4 regions of the Paenibacillus enshidis genome follow, and region 2 is predicted to be linked to each of the others. Evidence: riboswitches for the same ligand, from Rfam matches in the RefSeq annotation. Region 2 holds a riboswitch; each other region holds the start of a gene.

Region 1 (5,428 bases), on a different contig from region 2:
AACTTCCTGTTTTAAACCTAAGTTTCGGTTATAACAGAGGATTTTTATCCGGCTTTAGTTGTACCGTCATTCCCTTCCCTATTTACGCTGTCAAGTTATGGCTCGTTTCATTCATTAAACGGCGAAAAATGCAAAAAGAGCATGCCACCGCAGCTCCTTCATTATTTGCATTGAACACTTCATTGATTATATAATTTCATTCCGCTTTAATAAGTAAGTATAAAGAATGACTCCCCCAACCGCACAAATGGCCGCACATAAACCTATAAATCCGTAGCCAGCCTGAAGCCCGCGAAGCAGTCCCACCTGAGAATTTGCCCCGAAAAAAACCTTAGTCAGTTCAATAACTCCACCGATCAAGTAATTGCCAATTACACTGCCGATTCCCATAAGCGTAACCGTAAACGTTATAGCGGTATCACTGCCATTTGGATATCTTCTAGCAATAAAAGCCATAACGGTGGGATAAATCATCGCAATACCTATACCGGCGGCAGCGAAGAAAAAGGCCAGGCTTTCTCCCCCCAAAATGGCTATGAAAGTACAAAGGGAAGATAGTCCCGCAAATACAATCAGTGACAAAGTAAAACCAATTTTGTCTGTTAACGGTCCGAGCAATAGCCGTGCAAGCGAAAAACATAAGAAAAAAGCAGATAACATTCCCGAAGCTGAAACTGTATCCCAACCGTATGCTTTTTCAAGGAAGTTAACGAGCCAGCCTCCTACAGCCAATTCGGAAACTACGCCAAATGATAAAATAACAACCATCAGCCATAAAACCGGGTCTTGCATCAATGTTTTCAGAGGGACGCGATCCTCATGTTTAATCTCATCCCCTGGAAAAGTACTACATAATGCAAATATAATCGGTATGATGGATAATAAAAGCATGATGAGGTACATGCCGCGCCAGTCAAGTACAGAACCGTTAATCTTAACCTCCATCAGACCTGTCGCAATGAGAGGTGCAACTGTCGAGCTAAGGCCATAAAAGCCGTGGGCTAAGTTCATCATTGTGCCGGTGTTTCTCACAAATATACGGGCGCCTAAAATAGCTAACCCAATCTCCAGCATCCCGTTTCCAATGTACATCAGGAAATATGATGCAGAAAACGTAACATAATACTGAGAAAAGAAAATGAATATACCCGAGACCGCCATCGCTGCAAAAGATATAACGGTTACCCGCTTTATTCCCCATATTTTTGTCAGGTAAGCAGTAAAGGAGCAAGCGATTAAATAGCCAAGCGCATTAAGGGACAATAAGGTGCCCAACTGTGATTCGTTTAGCAAAAAGTCATACTGAATCCGTGGAATAGCGGGTCCTTTTATATTTTCTGAAAAACCGAATATGACAAACCCTATAAAGATTGTAGCAAGCTGCATGGCATAAACTTTGTTGAATTTCCCTGTACGTTTCTTCACTTTTGGCTTTCTCCTTATTCGTTTGCTTATGTATGGACATAAGGAAATTTTAAATGAACAGCTTTCCTTATGAAATATAATATTAAGGAGTATTTATATAAATTTAAGGAAACGGCATTCTCATCACCTTCAACAGTCCTTTCTAAACCCAGCCTTTATTTCCAACGAACAACAAGCCCACCTGAAACGGTGAGCTTATTGTGACTGTTATTTTGTTATTTTACTGAAAACGCTCAAACCGATAAGGCAGAAGATTGGCCGGCAGCTCCAGCAGCTTGTTCTGATCCCGCGAGGTGATGGCCCATTCCAGCAATTCGTCATAAAGGTCTTCCTCTTTAATGCCGCCGAACCATACCGGACCGTCCGGCGTCTGAATCGATACGACGTTAGCAATATCACAAGGTCCAAGACAGCCGGTGACTGTCAGCTGGATGCTCTTGAGCAGCTTCTCTTCCTTCCATCTGCTCTTCAGCCTGTCGAGCGGGATGCCTGGTTTTCCCTTCTCTGTACGACCGCAGCAGCAGCCGTTGCAGATCATAACCTGGCCGAGCACTCTTCGTTTTGTTGCCACTTGCTCCATCCATATCCTCTCCCATGCACTGTGATCTCGCATAAGCCTCCCCGTCCGGCTTCATGTTGACCCAAAAAGCCCTCAGACCGCAAAAGGCTGAGAGCAAGAGTACATAAGAGAACAGACCGCAGACCACGCATGGGTCCCGATCTCCATATTATGTACACCGTTCCTTAACCGCGAAGGGCTGATGCGAATCTGCAGGCAGGTCTTCTGGCTCCCGGATCGGTGCCTGCCTTCCGTCTTCCCCAGCATGCTGAGTGACATGTATGGAAGGAGGCTCCCCAGTCACAGCGGCGCGACCGCTAGGGATTTTCACCCTATTCCCTTTTAACCCCGGCCTTAGCCAGGGCACCTGCGAGATTCTTCCATTATAACGGACCCAGGACTGAAAGACGAGCATTTAAATAGGCCCTAATATGGTTTTGAAATCGACAAAACTCTGAACCTCGGTAATATCTTTCCCGTTGACCTTCTGGGCACTAAAGACCAAATTGCCCTTAAAATCCATGCTTTGTCCTGGTTTAATCCATTTTCTCACTTCAAACATTTGATTACCGGAAAGAAAATTCGCTTTAACTTCTTCACGGATAACCGGCCGCACCTCTTTTATATAAACGGGAACTTTTCCACTATTCAAAACAGATGTTTTATATTGGATCGTTATTGATTGATCGTCTTCATCGGGAAGTGTATAACGACTCCCCATACTATCTATACCCGTACGAAACAATATGACCGTATTAATATGCGTCGTATAAAAATAGCCACTTGCTAAAAAACATACCAGCACTGTCATCCAAACATACTTGATATACTTTTTCATAATACCTCGACCCACACCCTTTTAATTCCAATTTATCACAATTCAGCGGAGGATACGACATCCTGTCGTGAGTTAGAATTTATGTTACTATAAAAAGTCTTAATTTAATTAACTCGTCTTTGTCCTTCGCCTGCAACTACACTTCTCTGTCCACATTCCAAAACCGTTATATTTTGGACAACTGTAAAGTGTTTTTTCGTCGTTCCCCCATTTCGCCCCCTCTGATCCGTAGTATAATCTGGTGAGATTAAAACGGATCGCCGTGGAGGTCTCTTGCATTTTCTGTTATCTAAGATACTTCCCCTAACACCACTGTCTCAGGGCCGGTTAGTACGTAAATTCATAAAACTGAAAGGATGACTCTTATGGAATTTCACATTAATAACACTAAGATTCTTTGTCCGTGTTGCAGGAACAATACCTTCGAGAAAGACTATCGACAACTAAATTCAAGAGGAGCTACATTCTTAGGATTTGACTGGGCAAACCGCAATGCAACCATATTGGTTTGTCAGAAATGCTCCTACATTTCTTGGTTCATGGATGAGCCAGAAGAAATATGAAAGTATATCTTCTTCGGCCCTCTGCCCAAACCAAAACGGCCAGACTTCAGGCGGGAACCAAGAAGCTCTGCTGCTTTTCCTGGGAAATAATCGAAACTGCAAAAAGCCTTAAGCGAGAGTGGGTTCCGCTTAAGGCTTAAACTTCTCGGAATAAGCTTCCTAATATCGCAATAAAACCTTCCGCTAAACGCGGTCTGTCTTCTGTGAAAGTACATCGCTAGACGTTTTTCTTATATTTACGGCTATATTGATCACGAGCCCCCAATGATCAAAGCATAGACAATCCCCGGTCCATGAACACCGATTGTCAGGTCATTCTCGATGTCCGATGACCGGCTCGGGCCTGAGATAAAGTGAATGCCTGCCGGAAGCTTCTCATGCCCCGCCCGGTCGAATTCCATGAGGATCTCCCCTAGCCTAGTCTTCAGCCGCTCTACCGGAACAAGAATGATGAGCACAGTGGGAAGAAGGCTTACGGAGCGGCCTTTGTGCGGCGCAGAAAGCACAGTCACCGAACCGGTATAAGCCACAGCATAATCCGCCATAACAACACCGAAGTCCGCGGCGGCCGCTTTGGCTTTCCAGGAATCCGCAGAATCCACGTTCCAGACAGAGATGTCCGCGCCGGGAATGGCCGATTCCAGCTCAAGCGCCGCCAGCTCCGGCTGGTCCTGCCTGAGAATGGCTCTTGCACCCATTTCGGCTGCTTTATCGGCAATAAAGGCGGCTGCCTCCTTCATCGTCCCCAGTCTGGCTACATGTCCGCCCACACTGCTGAAATTGGCGGCAAAGCGGTCGATCCGCTCCTGCTCGCTCCACTCGAACGCCTGCCAGAACTCCGGCGCACCCCGCAGCGGATGGGGCGGTGGTTCCGTCAGGCGCGGCCGCTTCAGTCTGGCGGCAATACCGTTCATAAACTGCTCCTGCCTTGCGCGTGATTCGCCCTCCATCCGGTCCAGCCAAGCCTGATGCTTGCTATTCATGCCGCTCACCCCTTTCCCGCTGCCGTAAAACAGCCTCCAGCCGGTTTTGCAGCGCCGGGTCCGGCTGCGGAAGCGAGCTTTGTACCTCGCGGTCCAACTCCTCCCACCGCTGACGGAAGCTTCTCTTCGCAAGGGACGGTGCAACCCTGTAGTTGTTCCAGCCTTTTAACGGACCTAGCTTCAGGGTAATCCCCCCGCCGTCCCGGACGAAGGGCTTTTGCCCAAATTGACCCATTCGCACCGCTGCGCTGAACCGCTTCGAGTTGGCTGCTACGGCCGCAAAACCCTTCATACCGATCGTTTCCAGCCTGTTGCCGTGTCCGCTCTCAACCTTGCGCCGCCGCAGATAGACAAGCATATCGTGCAAGGGGATTTTTACGGGACAGGCTTCATAACAGGCGCCGCACAGGCTGGATGCGCTGGCAATGTCGTTCCATTCGGCCACATTGCCGTTCAGCGCCGGAGTCAGCACGGCACCGATCGGCCCGCTGTAGGTTCCGCCATAGGCATGGCCGCCGATATGACGGTACACCGGACAGGCATTGAGGCAGGCTCCGCAGCGGATGCAGTTCAGCAGCTCCTGGAATTCCGGATCGCCAAGCTGGTTGGAGCGTCCGTTATCCACAATGATGATATGCATCTCCTCCGGACCATCCGCATCACCGGTCCGGCGCGGGCCTGTAATGCCCGACATGTACATCGTCAGCTTCTGGCCTGTTGCCGAACGCGGCAGCAGCGTCGCCATCACTTCCAGATCGGCCCAGGAGGGGATGATGCGCTCCATGCCCATGAGGGTGATTTGTATCCGGGGCACAGTGGACACCATGCGCGCATTGCCTTCATTTTCAAACAGCACCATCGATCCCGTCTCCGCAATCGCAAAGTTGCAGCCGGTCATGCCGATATCTGCCGCGAGAAATTTTTCCCGCAGCTTTCTGCGCACAAATCCCGCCAGCACGGTCGTGTCTGCCTCCAGCTGCTCGCCTGCTTCCTTCGACAACAGCTCAGCGATCTGATATCTGTTCTTATGAATGGCCGGAATGACGATATGAGAGGGCGC
Region 2 (5,428 bases):
GAAATAACAACAGGACACAAAAGATTGCACCGATTGACGGAACGTGAAATACAGCGTCATAATGGGAAACAGAACGGAATTCGTCCGGAAAGGTTGATGGATATGATAGAAGTTTTCGGCCATGGCGGTGATATGGAGACGGCGGCTGCCGTGTTTGGCAGGCGTGCGACTGATTTCGTTGATTTCAGCGCGAATATCAATCCGCTCGGCCCACCTCCCGAAGTCAGGGAGGCGCTGCGCAGCGGGCTGCGGGCGGTTATCCGTTATCCGGACCCGGGTCACCGGACGCTGAAGAGTCTGCTGTCCCGCAGCTTGCAGCTCGCGCCGGAATGGATCGGCATCGGCAATGGGGCAGCGGAATGCATGGCGCTTGTGCTGCTGGCTCTCGCTCCGGCGAGAGTGGGCATCGTGGAGCCGTGCTTCTCGGAATATGCGGAGCTTGCGGCCAAATTCGGGGCTGAGGTCAGCAGGGTGTATGGCAGGGCCTCGCAGCAGTGGAGAGCGGACAAGGCGGAGATGGTCGGTCTGATGGAAGAAGTGGACGTACTCTTCCTTGGCCAGCCGAATAACCCCAATGGGGTACAGTATGGTCAGGAAGAACTGGATGCCCTGGCTGCTGCATCGGCAAGGACGGGCACGGTGCTTGTAGTGGACGAAGCATTTACGGATTTTATACCCGTGGAAAGCAGGGTGTCCTTGCTGCAAAGTCTGGAACGGTATCCGAACGTGATTTTGATCCGTTCCATGACGAAGTTTTACGCGATTCCGGGGCTGCGGCTCGGTTATACCGTGGCTCATCCGGGCATGATCCGCCGTTTGACCGCCAAGCAGGTGACCTGGAGTGTCAACGGACTGGCGTTGCTGGCTGGAGAAGCTTGTCTGCATGCCGGCGCCGATTATGAGGAACGGACGCTGGAACTCGTTCAAACTGAGCGGGCGAGGCTGCTGGCAGGGCTGGCGGAACTGGGCTGTGCGGTAATTCCGGGCGAGGCCAACTATTTGCTGGTGCGCGCGCCGGGGATGTGGAGGGCGGTCGAACTGCAGGAAGCGCTGGGACGGCGCGGCATTCTCATCCGCAGCTGTGCCATGTACCCAGGGCTGTCGGAAAACCATTTCCGGGTCGCCGTCAAAGAACGGAAGGATAATCTGCTGCTGCTGGACACCCTGGGGCGTGTGCTGGAGGAGGAGCGGCGTGACAGGTAGCCTGATCATTGTGGCGGCATACATCGTGGACCGGATGATCGGTGATCCGCGCTGGATTCCCCATCCTGTGATCGGCATGGGCAAGCTGATCACCTTCGTGGAGAGCATCATACGCGGCTACGCCCGCAGCACGAAGGCCTTGCGCTGGGCGGGTATGCTGCTTCCCCTGACCATCGTGGGGGCAGCGTATCTGCTGACCTGGCTTGTCGTATTTTTGCTTGGAAGAATCCATCCCTGGTTGGCTATTGGCGCGGAGGTGCTGCTCATTGCAACGACCATCGCCTCCAAAGGGCTGAAGGATGCGGGCATGGCGGTGTACAGGGAGCTGTGCTCCGGTGATCTGCCTGCAGCCCGCGCGGCGCTCGGCATGATCGTGGGACGGGATACGCAGGAGCTGGATGAGCCGGAAATTGTGCGTGGTACGGTGGAAACAATTGCCGAAAATATCGTTGACGCGATTATTTCACCGTTGTTTTATGCGCTGATCGGCGGTGCGCCCCTGGCTATGGCCTACCGTGCGGTCAATACACTTGATTCTATGGTCGGCTATAAAAATGAGAAGTACCTCCATTTGGGCTGGGCGTCGGCAAGGCTTGACGATGCGGCCAATTACATTCCCGCCCGGCTTACGGCAGTGCTGCTTGTCGTCGCGGCGTGGCTGAAGAGGCTGGAGTCGCTTCGCAGCTGGCGGACGATACGGCGCGATGCGCGGCTCCATCCAAGCCCCAACAGCGGATTTCCGGAAGCGGCGGTCGCGGGCGCGCTTGGCGTCAGACTGGGCGGGTACAATGTATACCATGGGGTACGCTCCTTCAGAGCCTATATGGGAGACCCGCTCCGACCGCTGGAAGCGGAGGATATCAGGCGGACAACTGCGCTGATGTTCCTTTCTTCCTCGTTGTTCGTGCTGCTCTGTGTGGCAGCCGGGGAGATAGGCTGGATGGTTACGCCGCCGCAATGAAGAGCCTGATTCCGGGGGAGGTATATAAAATGAGCAGCAGTACATTCTGTGAGTTGGATTTAATCCTTGTCCGGCACGGGACAACGCAGTGGAATCGCGAAAGACGTTATGTGGGACATGCCGATCCGGGATTGCTTCCTGATGCGGAAGGTGAATTGGGGGCGCTTGGGCAGCGGCTGCGCGGGATGTGTTTTGCCAAAGTGTACAGCAGCGACCTTCGCCGCTGTACAGAGACGCTGAGGCTTGCCGCGCCCCAGCTTGCGGCTGAGGCTGCTCTGGACGAGAGGCTGCGTGAGCTGGACTTCGGGGCATGGGACGGCGAAACCTACGAATCGCTTAAAGATATGCAGCTGTACAGGTCCTGGCTGGACAATCCGCGTTGTGTCACTCCGCCCGGCGGCGAGAGTCTGGAGCATTTTGAAGACAGGCTTAACGGCTTTTTGAACGATCTGGTGAAGGATGTTTTGCAGGGGGAAGAAAGCGATACAGCTGTAATTCCTGCCGTACTTGCAGTCACCCATGGCGGCGTGATCCGCCAACTGGCCGCGCGGACCGTGCCTGGTCTTGACTTCTGGTCCATTCAGCTGCCGCCCGCTGGCATGGCGGGGCTGCGTCTAAGATATGAGGATGGGCACATTACAGGAAGCTGGCTGAGTAGCATCATATCTACCTAACCCCGACTTGGCGCCTGCCTAACCCGGGTCTGGCCTGCATTCGTTCACAAATTTGTAAAGCCCGCCCCGGCGGGTTTTCCTTGATTTTGACGGCAGACTTGCTGGTTGTTCGGGTTGTACAGACGTCTTTTTTCACCTATAATCACTTTGAAAAGTATGGCCTGATTGAAATTGACAGCAGACTAGGTCAGAGCGGCGCAGAAGACTGCGAATTCCGCCGTTCTGTTAAAAGGGAAGCCGGTGCAATTCCGGCACGGTCCCGCCACTGTGAAACGGGTATGGACGGCGATACGCCACTGCCGCAGGAAATACCGTGGCGGGAAGGCGCCGGTCTTGAGCAATTCAATTCCCGTAAGTCAGGAGACCTGCCTGGTCCGTTTAGACCGTCGCTCCTTCGCGGAAAGGATGGCGGGTTCGCGGCAATGAATCCGCGCGGCACGGCACTTGCCTGCTGCGGATATCGGCTGACGCAGAGCCCGGTCCTCTCATGAGGGCCGGGTTTTCTTTTGCACAGCCGGACTATACAGAAGAAAAGGGGAGTAAGCATTGTGACCAGATCAATAAAGAGTTGGATGACCGTGCTGCTGGCGCTGATGCTGATTGCAGCGCTGGCTGCATGTGGCAATACAGGGGCAGGCAATGAGGCTGCAGGCGGCAGCGGAGCTTCTTCGCAGCAAACAGCGCCGGCGGAAGAAGCGGGAGCTACCGTTTATCCGCTGACCGTTAAGGATGCGACCGGACAGGAGTTTACTTTTGAGAAGGCCCCGGAAAAGGTGATTTCCGTATCCCCGGCCGAGACGGAGGCGCTGTTCGCTCTTGGTTTGGACAAGGAAATCGTCGGTGTATCGGATTATGATGATTACCCGGAAGCGGCCAAATCCAAGCCGAAGATGGGCGGCATTACAAAGCCGAATGAAGAGGCCATTATCGCTGCCCAGCCTGACATAGTTTTTACAGGCATATCGATGAGCGAAGAGGCCGTCAACAAACTGCGCGACCTGGGCATTACCATCTTCAAGACCGATCCGAAGACGGTAGAGGACGTTATGAACAATATCACCCTGTATGGCAAAGTAATGGACCGCCAGCAGGAGGCCAAGGCTGTAACTGATAAAATGAAGGCCGATATCGCTGAGGTGCAGGAGGGAGTTAAAAATATCGGCGAGGACCAGAGACTGCGGGTGTATGTTGAATTTTCGCCAGGCTGGACGGTTGGCAAGGGAGAATTTATGGACGAGCTGATTAGCCTGGCAGGCGGGGTGAACATCGCTTCCGACACGGAAGGCTGGAACCAGATCAGCGAAGAAAAGGTCATCGCGGCTAACCCGGATGTCATCCTGTATAGCAAAAGTGTGGTGGATGAGAATGGGAAGACACTGGAGCAGATCATCAAAGGGCGTGGCGGCTGGAGCCACATCAACGCAATCCGCAATAACCGTGTGTTCGGTCTGGACGATAACCTGCTCAGCCGTCCGGGACCACGTGTGACGGAAGGGCTCAAGGAAGTGGCCAAGGCCATCTATCCGGAAATCTTTAAATGAACCGCAAGCTTGTTGCGTACGGCCTGGCCGGATTCGTTCTGCTGATCCTGACCGTGCTGGTCTGCCTGGGCATCGGCTCCGTGCGGCTGCCTGTCCAGCAGATCGCTGGCATTCTGATGCACCACCTGCCGTGGGCCGGGATGTATATTACGCCGTTCTGGGATGCTCCGGCCGAGCAAATTATTGTTAACGTGCGCCTGCCGCGCGTTCTGCTCGGCATGCTGACTGGTGCGGCGCTTGCGCTTGCAGGCGCGGCCTTCCAGGGCGTACTGCGCAACCCGCTGGCCGATCCCTTTACCCTTGGGGTATCGTCGGGCGCGTCGGTCGGAGCGGCATTTTTGATTTACTGGGGACTTCAGTATTCGTTTTTCGGCCTCTGGACCCTGCCGATGGTGGCCTTCACTACAGGAATTCTTACTTTATATTTTGTGATCCTGCTGGCAGGGGAAAAAAGAAAAATTCCCACTCAAAGCCTGATCCTGTCCGGTGTGGTCATGCAGTCCTTTCTGGGGGCGGTCGTCTCTTTGCTGACGGCCATGTCCAAGGAGACCGTCAATGAAATCCTGTATTGGACGATGGGAAGCCTCAGCCTGAAGGGCTGGGCATATCCGAGCATTATTCTTCCTTACGTCATGCTCGGGCTGGTGTTCCTGTGCAGTAAAGCCCGTGTACTGAACATGTTGGCCTTGGGAGAAAGGCAGGCAGCGTATATGGGCGTAAATGTGAACAGGACGAAGCTGTGGGTGCTGATTGCGGCGACTTTTCTGACGGCGGCGTCGGTATCCGTCTGCGGGGTGATCGGCTTTGTGGGGCTCGTTGTGCCGCATATGATCCGCCTGCTGACCGGACCGGACTACCGGCTGATCATTCCGCTGTCCGCGCTGGGAGGCGCTATCTTTATGGTATGGGCGGATACGGCCGCACGCACGCTGCTGGCACCGACAGAAATTCCGCTCGGGGTCGTTACGGCATTTGTGGGAGCTCCGTTCTTCGCTTACCTGCTGCAGCGCAACAAGAAGCAGCGGAAAGGAGAACTGTCGTGATGAGCA
Region 3 (5,428 bases), on a different contig from region 2:
TTTTCCAGCCCGCGTAGGCAAAATCCGGATTTGCTGCAAAAAACACTTCCTGGGACGGGTATTGTTCCGACAACACAGGAATTTTGTCGTACTGTTCTTTGTACTCAGGAAGAATTTGGTCATCCAAATAAGCCGTCCCCACCATGGAATTCTCCAGGCCAAGCGCCAGCATCACCTCTGTCGCATGCTGATTCAGCGTAACGGCACGCTGCGGAGGTTCGGTGAACACAAGCTTTTCCCCCATATTTTCAATGACAACCGGCTCTTCCCCTGAATTCTGCCGGTCCGATTGCGCCCCGGCTGGTGATATGGCCGCAGCTTTCTGAGAAGCGCTACCGCACGCAGACAGCAGGCAAATCAATGCTGTGCCAACCAAACACAGATTGAATAATCTTTTAAACTTAATCATGGCTTCCTCCGCTTGTCCAATCATTTGGACTGATATTTTCCATTCCGCTCATCTCTGGCAGAAATGTTATTGATGGTTTGCCTGTAATCGGATGCCTGACCACCTCAGTCGCCACTTCAAAAATGGTAAACAGCAGCTCGGGCTTGAGGATTTCCTCCGGTGTCCCTGCCACAATTACTTTGCCATCCTTCATGACAACCAAGCGGTCACAGTAGCAGGCCGCGATGTTCAGATCATGCAGCGCCGCCAATGAAGTGATTTTGAGCCCTTTTACCAGATCCATAATTTGCAGCTGATGCTTGATATCCAGATGATTGGTAGGCTCGTCCAGAATAAGAAATCTGGCCTGCTGTGCAAGCGCCCGCGCGATAAGAACACGCTGCTTTTCTCCACCGGACAGGGTTGAGAAGCTGCGCCCCACATCCTGCAGCAAGCCGACACGTTCCAGCGCCTGCTCCACCAACCTCAGATCCTCCCCACTATCCGGCTGATACCACTTTTTATGAGGATTACGTCCCATCAAGACCATGTCTTTGACGGAGAAATCGAAGGCGACCGGTGCTTCCTGGCTCACTACAGCGATCTGCCGGGCTGTCTCTCGATGCGATATGGAATGCAGGTTCTGTCCGTCAATCGATATCCGGCCGGAATCAGGCTGCAGGACACGGTAAATATTTTTCAGAAGAGTGGATTTTCCGCTGCCGTTTGGCCCGATCAGCCCGACAAGCTCACCCTTTCGCACATGCAGCAGAATTGAATCAATCAGTTGTTTGTCCTGCACACTGTAGGAGACTCCTTCAACCGACACATTCATTTACCGTTCCCTCCAAATGAGTATGTACTTCTGCGCAGCAGCCAGATGAAGAACGGCCCTCCGCATAAGGCTGTGACGATGCCAATCGGCAGCTCCTCCGGTGCCAGCACGAGCCGTGCGGCCACATCCGCCCAGATCATGAATATCGCACCAAGCAGCATGCTTAACGGCAGTACCCGGCGATGATCGGAACCGGTCATTATCCTGGCGATGTGTGGAATCATCAGCCCGACGAAGCCGATAGAACCGCTTACAGAGACAATCGTGCCTGTTATCAGGGCTGTAATAACGACGAGTAAAATACGAAAAGCGGCAATGTTGACTCCCAACGTCACTGCCGCCTCCTCCCCCATAAGCAGGGAATTCAGCGAACGGTGCAGGGACAATAGCACTGCAGCTCCCACAGCAACGATAAGGGCCGGGACGGTCAGATGCTCCCATTTCGCGCCGGTCAGACTGCCCATCATCCAATACATTGCGGAGCGGATGCCGTCCGCATGGGGGGCCAATGTGACGATAAAGTTAGTGGCGGCTGACAGCATCATGGAAGTGACAATACCGGACAGCAGCAATCTCGTTGTTGAAATCTCTCCACCAACCTTGGCCAGGATGAACACGAGCACCATGGCAAGCAGCGAGCCTGCAAATGCGGAAAGAGGCAGCGCGTATATCCCGAGAAAACGGAAGGCTCCGAAAATAATCACAAGCACCGCCGCTGTGGACGCCCCCGAAGAAACGCCCAGGATGTAAGGATCAGCCAGCGAGTTCCGTGTAAGAGCTTGAATCGCCGCTCCTGTGACAGCCAATCCGGCGCCAATGACAGCCCCCAGTAAAACCCGGGGGAAGCGGATATTCCACACAATATGCTCCTGCGCTTTCGTCCACGATCCATCCATCCAGCCATCCAGGAGAGGAAGATGAGAAAAGGCAATGTTCCACACCTGCTCGGGATGAATGCGCACGGGTCCAAGCATGACAGAGATGGTGATTGAAGCGATCAGGATAATCGTCCATGCCAGTAGATGAGCCACAAACCATACAGGTTTCGCTTGAGGCCCTCCATTCTGCTTTTTGTTCATTTAGCTCCTTTCCTCCCTTTAAACTTAAGGAGATTCTTAAAATACACAGCAAAAAAAGCACCCTCAAGTTGATGAGAGTGCCCGTACTGGATCAAAGAAAAGCGCAGGGCAGTATTCAGGCTGAGCTTCCATGATCACAACAGAAAATGAAAACAGCTGAAAAAAAGCCCGACGACATGCTCGTGAACCGTGCCGGCCACCCCCTATCCGCGTAGGTTAGTGACATCCAAGAAGCAGGCAGGTCTCCTGACTTGCGGATCTTCACCGTCTGCGGCCTTCCCGTCGAATAACGACAGTGACACGAACTTGCAGACCGGCTCCTCGCTTACAGTGGCGGGACCGTGCCGGATTTGCACCGGCTTCCCTTTTAAGACGAGGCTGCGCTTACGCACAGCTCGTCACCTGTTCTTTAAAATACTAAAATATAATATGAAAAACAATATAATGGTAGCATGTATAGAAACAGTTGTCCATTTCTTTAAACAACGCTAAAAGGCTCAAGCATACATGTCCGCAAGCGATTCGCTTATAATGTCAAGGCCTTCCTCCAGTTGCTCGTCGGTAATGACCAGTGGAGTCAGAAAACGGATCACGTTCCCATGAATACCGGCAGTAAGCAAAATGACACCTCTGTCATAACAGGCACGAACCAGCTTTGCCGCAAATGCTGCGGCAGGCTTGCCACTGGATGGATCCGTAAATTCAACAGCGCACATCGCTCCGAGACCACGGACATCACCGAGGATAGGGTACTGCTTTTGCAGATTATCAAAATGTTCTCTGATCCGCAGTCCGATCTGCCCGGCCCGTTCACAAAGATTCTCCCGTTCCATCTGGTCAATGACGGCAAGAGCAGCCACGCATCCCAACGGGCTGCCACCGTAAGTTCCCCCGATCTCTCCCGGATTAGGCGCATCCATAATATCCGCTCTGCCGACAACGGCGCTGATCGGCAAACCTGCGGCAAGTGATTTGGATACGGTGATGAGATCCGGCTCAATGCCAAAATGCGTGCTGGCAAACATCACACCCGTACGGCCAAAACCGGTCTGGATTTCATCCGCAATGAAGAGAATGCCATGCTGCTTGCACAGCTCAAACACACCATGGACGAACAGCTTTGGCGGTACAATAAAGCCCCCTTCTCCCTGCACCGGCTCCATAATGACCGCCGCCAGTTCCTCAGGCGCAGCCTCGGTCAGCAGAAAATCCGCAAACTGGTCGAGACAGAAGCGCGCATACTGCTCCTCGCTCATGGTCTCCGGACGATAGTACGGGTAAGGATAAGGGGCCTTATATGTAGCCGGGGCGAACGGGCCCATCTGGAATTTATACGGCCGCACCTTGCTGGTCAAGCTCATGCCCAGCAGCGTACGCCCATGAAAGCCGCGTGTAAAGGAGACGATGCCGGGCTTGCCGGTATACTTGCGGGCGATTTTCACGGCATTTTCCACCGCTTCGGCACCGCTGTTCAGCAGCACCGCTTTTTTGGCAAAGGAGCCCGGCGCAAGCGCCGCAAGCTTCTCGGCCAGCTCTATATACGGCTCATACATGCCGACATGAAAGCATGTATGCAGAAACCGCTCCGCCTGCCGCTGCACGGCCTGCACGACCGCCGGCGGGCAATGGCCGGCATTCATCGTGCCGATCGCGCCGGCGAAATCGAGAAACACGTTGCCGTCCACATCCGTGAGCAGCGCGCCGCTGGCGCTTTCCACAAACAGCGGAAAGTTATTGCCGACACCGCCCGCTACGGCCGCCTCCCTTCTACGGAGCAGCTCAGCCGTTTTCGGCCCGGGAAGCGGACCTTCAATCCTGGCATACTTGCGCTCTTTCCCCAACCTCATCGCTCTCCTTAATTGCGGTACCAGCCAAGGGGCTCGACCTGCAGATTGGTATTGATTTGCTTAACCTCCGTATAGGCCTCGTAGCCGAAGGTTCCCAGTTCTCTGCCGATGCCGCTCTGCTTGTATCCGCCCCAGGGGGCTTCATTGTAGGTAGGATGAAACGTATTAATCCAGGTGATGCCTGCCCGTAGCTTCCGGACGACCCGCTGCGCCCTTGCTCCGTTATTCGTGAATACCGCGCCGGCAAGCCCATACACTGTGTCGTTCGCCAGGCGGACCGCTTCCGCTTCATCCTTGAATGTCTGCACGACGAGCACCGGGCCGAAAATCTCCTCGCGTACAATGCGCATATCCGGCTTCGTATCTGTAAAAATGGTCGGCTGCAGGAAATAGCCCCTGGCATACTCGCCTTCCGTCAGCCTTTCCCCGCCGCACACCAGCGTTGCGCCTTCTTCTTTGCCCAGCTCAATATAGCTGAGCACTTTTTGCAAATGCGCCTCCGATACGAGCGGACCCATCTCTGTGCCTTCGTCAAGGCCGCTGCCAACGACGATGCGCTTCGTCCGCTCCACCAGCCGGGCCAAGAAGCGCTCGTACATGCTTTCTTCCAGCAGCAGACGCGAGCCAGCCGCGCAAATTTGCCCCTGGCCCGCGAAGATGGCGAACATGGCGTACTCCACCGCTGTTTCGAAATCGGCATCAGCAAATACGATATTCGGTGATTTGCCGCCAAGCTCCAGCGATATTTTCTTCATATTGCCGGCGGCTGCCTGCATAATGCTGCGTCCCGTGGCCGTGCCGCCGGTAAAGGCGATTTTATCCACCGCATCGTTTGCCGCCAGTTCATGACCGACCGTAGGGCCTGCTCCGAGCACAAGATTGGCCACTCCGGCCGGGAAATCGGTGCGCTCAATGAGCTCGAACAGCTTGACGGCAGTTACCGGCGTAAGCTCCGACGGCTTAAACACAACCGTATTACCTGCCGCGAGCGCAGGCGCCAGCTTCCAGGCGGCCATCAGCAACGGATAATTCCACGGCACAATCTGGCCGCACACGCCGATTGGCTCGCGTACGACGATGGCCTGCATCGGGTCGGCCACTTCATAGGTTTGCCCGTGCGGTTTCGTTGCCAGTCCGGCGTAATAGCGGAAGCAGGCGATGGCGTCGTGCACGTCCCCCTCCGCTTCCCGCAGCGGTTTCCCGCTGTCCAGCGTCTCCAGCCGTGCGAACTCCTCCTTCTCCGCCTCCAGCAAATCCGCCAGCCTGAACAGCAGCCGCG
Region 4 (5,428 bases), on a different contig from region 2:
TCACGAACAGGTAAGGCGCGTCATCCAGAATCATTTGCTGCGCCTTGGCGGCAATCTCGTATCGCTGCTCAGTCTCGAATTCCGAGGACAGGCTGTTGATTAATTTGTCCAGCTCAGGGTTGCTGTAGCCTCCGATATTCCACTCCGCACCGGTCTTGAAGTAAAAGTCCAGAATATACTGCGGGTCTCCGGTAATCCCTGTATTGATGCTGGTCAGCGCCAGATCGAAATTGCCGCTCTTCTGCGCATCCGTCAAATCCTCATAAGAGGTCAGCTCCAGGCCAACACCAAGCTCTTTCAGTTGGGATTGCATCGCCTCCGCGACGATGGAATCGGACTCATATGAGGCATTCAGAATCAGCCGGAGGGAGAGCTTCCGCCCATCCTTTTCCCGGATACCGTCACCATCACGATCCTCATAGCCTGCTTGGCTCAGCAGCTTTTTAGCCTGCTCAGGATCATAGGTATATCCTGTAATCTGGTCATAGCCAAAAGGCAGCGCCGAAGTGAACGGTCCTTTGGCTGCCTTCCCGCCCACAAGGGTACCCGCATACATTTCCCGGTCAATGCCGTAGGAGATTGCTTTGCGGACTGTGATATCGCTCAATGCCGGATTCTTGTAGTTGAACCAGACAAATTGGGTACGCAGACCCGGAATCTCATCAATCCTGTAACGGGAGCTGTCCTGGAACAGAGGCAGTTGGCTGCGGCCTACATTGCTGGCTACATCAATCTCCCCGGATTGCAGGGCCATCGCTCTGGTATTATCGTCGGCTATGTATTTGAACGTAATGCTCTGCACCTCGGCTGCACCGCCCCAATAGCCTTCATATCGCTTCGTCTCAATCTTCTGCTCCGGTGTATAGGAAGTAACCATATATGGGCCAGTGGCAATCGGCTTTTGGGCAAAAGCAGACGTATCCGCAGTGGTATCCACGATGACAAACAAAGGCTCAGCAATGTTGCCTGGCAAGGATGCGTAAGGTTCGCTGGTGCGGATCGTCAGGTTCTGGCCTTCGGAACTCATCGAAGCGATCGGGAGCGTGGACTTGCCGCGCGGGTTCAGAGAAAGAGAGCGTTCGAGCGATTTCTGCACCGCCTCCGCTGTCACCGGCTTTCCGTTATGGAAGGTCACCCCTTCACGGATATGGAATAGCCAGGTCTTATCATCCTGACGCTCCCAGCGATCTGCGAGCTTGGGAACCATCTGCATCTTCTCATCGAACTGGATGAGCGTCTCACCGATGGCCGCGCGCGTCAGCGTCCAGCCGTTCCATTCCTCTGCCGGATCAAGATTTGTCCCCAGCCAGAACAATGCCACATTCAGGTGCGTGCCTGCAGTTGCTTCATTTCCTGTTGCCGCAGACCCCGCAGCTCCGGCAGCTTGTGTACTCTCTGCACCGCCAGAGCCGGAATTGCCCGCCGTTCCCCCTCCACATGCAGACAGCAGCAGCACCATCAACACCCATACAGACATACTTCCAAATCGATTCGTGTAAAAAGCTTTGTCCCGCCTCTTCATTATATCTCTCCTCATGCTAGCGCTTATGTCTGGGATCAAGCACGTCACGCAGGCTGTCCCCCAGCAGATTAAAGATCATGACCGTGCCAAAAATAGCAAGACCCGGATAAATCAGCAGCCAGGGTGCGGTCTGCATATATCTTCGTCCTTCGTTCAACAGTGCTCCCCACTCCGGCTCCGGCGGCTGTGCGCCAAGTCCGAGAAAGGACAAGCCAGAGATGGACAATAACATGCCGCCGATATCCATCATCGCCATGACGATTAGCGGTGGCAGCACATTGGGCAGAATATAGCGCGCCAGAATACGGACAGGCCGTGCCCCGCCGAGCGCAGCGGCAGTGATGTATTCCTTCTGCTTATGCTGAATGACCAGACTGCGCACCATGCGGGCATATTTGGCCCACCACACGACAGAGAGTGCCACTACGGTATGAATCAGGCCGGGACCAAGCATGCCCGCAACCGCAATGGCAAAAATAATACCCGGAAACGCCATCAGTGTGTCCGCGAGCCGCATAAGCACGCTATCCACCCATTTGCCCGCATAACCTGCCAGAACACCAATCGTCACGCCAATCGCAGCCACAACCGCAACCAAAATGAAGGTCATGAGCAGCGAGGTCTTTGCCCCGTACAGCACCCGTGACAGCACACAGCGTCCCAGTTGATCCGTTCCCAAGGGGTACTGCCTGTCCGGAGGCTGCAGCACCTTCGTGAAGTCCGTTGCAAAGGGATCATGGGGAGCCAGTAAAGGTGCAAATATGGCCAGCACCAGCCATAGTCCGGCCAGTCCTAACCAGATGGAGAATAGCCGCTGCTGTATCCATAACTGTGCCAGTTGCTGTATCAGCATTCTCATTTATACGTCCTCTCCAAGTCTGAGCCGTGGGTCCCGGATATGTGTCCATACATCCACGACCAAATTAATAGATACATAGATGACGGCCATCCAGATGACATAGCCCTGAATCAGCGGATAGTCGCGTGCGATGATCGCCTCCAGCGCCAATTGGCCCACACCCGGCCAGCCGAACACACTCTCTATGATCGCTGCGCCGCCAAGTAAAGCGCCTGCAGACATCCCGAGCAAAGTCATTAACGGCAGCAGCGCATTTGGCAGAACATACCGCAGCATGATCGTGCCCTCCCGTACACCGCGCGCCTTGGCCCCGATCACATAATCCTGGGACATTTCCTCCAGCAGCACCGTGCGAATCTGCCTGCTATACTGCGCAATCAACGGCACAGCCAGCGTGCAGGCCGGGAGGATCAGGCTGCGGACTCCTGAACGTCCCATGACCGGCAGCAGCTGCAGCTTAACTGCGAAAATCAGCATTAGTAACAGCCCCAGCCAGAAGCTTGGCATAGACAGCCCTGCAAAGGAAAACACACGGATGAAATAATCCTTTGCACGATTCGGTTGCATAGCAGCTGTCATCCCCAGTGGAAAGGAGATCAGCACCACCAGCAGCAGAGCGGCACCGGCAAGCTCCAGCGTAGCAGGCATTCTGGACAGCAGGATCTCTGTCACCGGATATCCGTATTTATAGGACATGCCAAAATCACCGGTCAGCGCATGCAGGACCCATGAGCCATACCGAACAAGGAAAGGCTCGTCCAGCCCCAGCTCCGTCCGCACCTGTGCAACCAGTTCCTCTGAGGGAGTAACTCCGGTAGACATCAGCATCAATCGTGCAGGATCACCCGGCGACAGGTAGGTGAGCAGGAAGGTCAGGAACGAAATGCCCAGCAGCACGGCGGCCAGTTGAAGCAATCTATGGACAATATATCGGCTCACGCCATTCGCCGTCCTCTCCTGAGGGTAGTAAATACTGTTGCATAGCAGCATTTTGAAAATACACAAGCAAAAAAGCGGCTTTTCCCGCACCGAAACGGAAAAAAGTCGCTCCAAATAGACAGATTTTCAATGAAAATCGGACTCCTGTAACACCTTCCTATCTTCCGTAGGCATTGCTGTGTTGTTGAACGGGCAGGTCTCCTGGCTCCAGAATCATCATCCTTGCAGCGGCCTTCCCGGGTTATGACCCGGTGGCACTTGCTGCGACTCCTCTGTTACAGTGGCGGGACCGCGCCGGTATTGCACCGGACTTCCCTTTTAAGCAGCCATCCTTGTAGATGGAGCACCCAGTTCCATGTATGCAGTTGATATGTTTTACAAGTGTAAAGCAGCCTCATTTCAGTATAACGGGCGTGCTTGAAATGGGCAAAGCTTTTCTGCTTCTTTTACTTTGCAGCTGGCCAAGTTCAAGACTGCGCTGTTCCATCGGGCTTTTTACGTTGCATGAATCTCTATGACTGCGTATAGTATATGTGTAAGCTTATACCTTCTAAGGAGTGAATCATCATGGCTCGTACCAAAACCCAAAAAGCCATATCCCAGGCAGAGCGTGCGGGAAAACGCAGCTTTGCGGACAACCGGAAAACGAACGATCAGTACGGCGCTCTGTCGCAGCATGTACGAACCACCACCACCAGGCTGGAAAAACTGCATAAATTAAAGCATAAAAAGCGGATCGGAGACGATGGCGCTTTTTTTCGTTTTGAGGAAATTTTGGCGTAACTCTGCTACAGCAGGGCGGAAAGATGGTATCCTATGTATAATCCTTACCGTACAGGAGTGAGCCGTCATGACATTAGCCCGCACCGGAGAGATCATTCCCAGAGAGAAAGTGAACCTGGACAAAAAATACCCGATTTACATTGCAGACACCATCGGCGTCAGCTCCCCTTACCAGAAGCTGCACTGGCATGATGTGCTGGAGATCAATTATATTAAGTCCGGCTCCGGGTACTACATCATTAATGGCAAAAGATTTGAATTCCGGCAGGGAGACATTCTGCTGATCAACTCCAATGATCTGCACTGCGCGTATGAAGTGAAGGATCTTGTCATCATGGTCATTGAGTTCGATATGTCCTGGTTTGTCAGCAGCCTGCGTTATGATCCGGAGATTCTGTCCCCATACAAGGATATGGGCAGCCATTTCACCAACCTGCTTGACCGCACTTCGCCGCATATCGGGGAGCTGCGTACGCTTTTGCTGGAGATGCAGCAGGAGCATGAGCAAGCCCGTCCATCGTATATTTCCCTGGTGTATTCCCACTTGCTGCGCTTTCTTTCCTGTGTGAACCGTTATTTCCGTCTGGAAGACGCCAGACAGTGCAGCAGTGCCAACGTCAGCTCACTTCAGCTTGAAAAAATGCGTCAAGTCATCCACGCCATGGAAGAAAAGCTTTCCCACCCCTGGACCCTGGAGGAGCTTGCTGCCATTGTTTACCTCAGTCCGTCCAGGTTCAGCGATATTTTCCGCCGGGCTGTCGGCACTTCCCCCCTGGAATACCTGATTCAGCTCCGATTGGAGCATGCGCTGATGCTGCTGGAGCAGACGCAGATGAAGATCATGGATGTCGCCATGGAATGCGGCTTTCGCAGCCTGTCCAATTTCAATCATTTGTTCAAAAAGCACATCGGCCAATCCCCGAAACATGCCAGAATGCGTCAGCATCATACCCCCACGCTTCAAAAATAGCCATTTTCTAATAAAATATCACTCACAGTTGACACTGGAAGATAGAGTTCCCCCTCATCGGGCCAATATAATTAAAAAACCAGTAAGATAACGTAACTTTACAGACGTTTAACAGAAGAAATGTATTGTTTTCGCCCTGTAAAATAAGAAGAAAAGACAGGTTGCCTGACGCGGTTCTAACAAACAGAAACCGCAGAGTTCCTGTTAAAAGGGGGGGGCGTTTCTGCAGAGTGGCGTTCGTACGGAGCGGCAATTGGCGGCCAACCCGAACAGCGAAGCCTATCGAAAGCCGGGACGGTTGGTCAGATTTGCCCGGCAGTGGGAAATTCAGCTGATGGTTGTGCCTGCGCTGCTT

Evidence for each region. A riboswitch is a leader RNA that binds a small molecule or an ion and turns the genes downstream of it on or off. The one in region 2 is predicted to bind cobalamin.
Region 1: linked by a shared signal. The riboswitch ahead of ACE41H_RS05620 ((2Fe-2S) ferredoxin domain-containing protein) and the one ahead of ACE41H_RS09080 (ABC transporter substrate-binding protein) in region 2 are both predicted to bind cobalamin.
Region 3: linked by a shared signal. The riboswitch ahead of ACE41H_RS02870 (FecCD family ABC transporter permease) and the one ahead of ACE41H_RS09080 (ABC transporter substrate-binding protein) in region 2 are both predicted to bind cobalamin.
Region 4: linked by a shared signal. The riboswitch ahead of nikB (nickel ABC transporter permease) and the one ahead of ACE41H_RS09080 (ABC transporter substrate-binding protein) in region 2 are both predicted to bind cobalamin.

What each region holds. Positions count from the first base shown of each region.
Region 1 covers NZ_JBHHMI010000003.1:259,212-264,639, reverse strand. The annotation lists gene ACE41H_RS05625 (MFS transporter) at 187-1,425, opposite strand; gene ACE41H_RS05620 ((2Fe-2S) ferredoxin domain-containing protein) at 1,646-2,005, opposite strand; cobalamin riboswitch at 2,184-2,370, opposite strand; gene ACE41H_RS05615 (hypothetical protein) at 2,400-2,822, opposite strand; gene ACE41H_RS05610 (LutC/YkgG family protein) at 3,637-4,368, opposite strand; gene ACE41H_RS05605 (LutB/LldF family L-lactate oxidation iron-sulfur protein) at 4,361-5,428, opposite strand, start outside.
Region 2 covers NZ_JBHHMI010000006.1:66,788-72,215, reverse strand. The annotation lists gene cobD (threonine-phosphate decarboxylase CobD) at 103-1,203, shown strand; gene cbiB (adenosylcobinamide-phosphate synthase CbiB) at 1,193-2,164, shown strand; gene ACE41H_RS09085 (histidine phosphatase family protein) at 2,194-2,838, shown strand; cobalamin riboswitch at 3,006-3,225, shown strand; gene ACE41H_RS09080 (ABC transporter substrate-binding protein) at 3,411-4,379, shown strand; gene ACE41H_RS09075 (FecCD family ABC transporter permease) at 4,376-5,422, shown strand; gene ACE41H_RS09070 (ABC transporter ATP-binding protein) at 5,422-5,428, shown strand, end outside.
Region 3 covers NZ_JBHHMI010000002.1:64,500-69,927, forward strand. The annotation lists gene ACE41H_RS02860 (ABC transporter substrate-binding protein) at 1-409, opposite strand, end outside; gene ACE41H_RS02865 (ABC transporter ATP-binding protein) at 402-1,223, opposite strand; gene ACE41H_RS02870 (FecCD family ABC transporter permease) at 1,220-2,302, opposite strand; cobalamin riboswitch at 2,522-2,723, opposite strand; gene gabT (4-aminobutyrate--2-oxoglutarate transaminase) at 2,800-4,143, opposite strand; gene ACE41H_RS02880 (aldehyde dehydrogenase family protein) at 4,158-5,428, opposite strand, start outside.
Region 4 covers NZ_JBHHMI010000041.1:11,661-17,088, reverse strand. The annotation lists gene ACE41H_RS24010 (ABC transporter substrate-binding protein) at 1-1,522, opposite strand, end outside; gene nikC (nickel transporter permease) at 1,539-2,381, opposite strand; gene nikB (nickel ABC transporter permease) at 2,382-3,320, opposite strand; cobalamin riboswitch at 3,495-3,687, opposite strand; gene brfA (ribosome rescue factor BrfA) at 3,888-4,103, shown strand; gene ACE41H_RS23990 (AraC family transcriptional regulator) at 4,171-5,073, shown strand; gene ACE41H_RS23985 (ABC transporter permease) at 5,408-5,428, shown strand, end outside.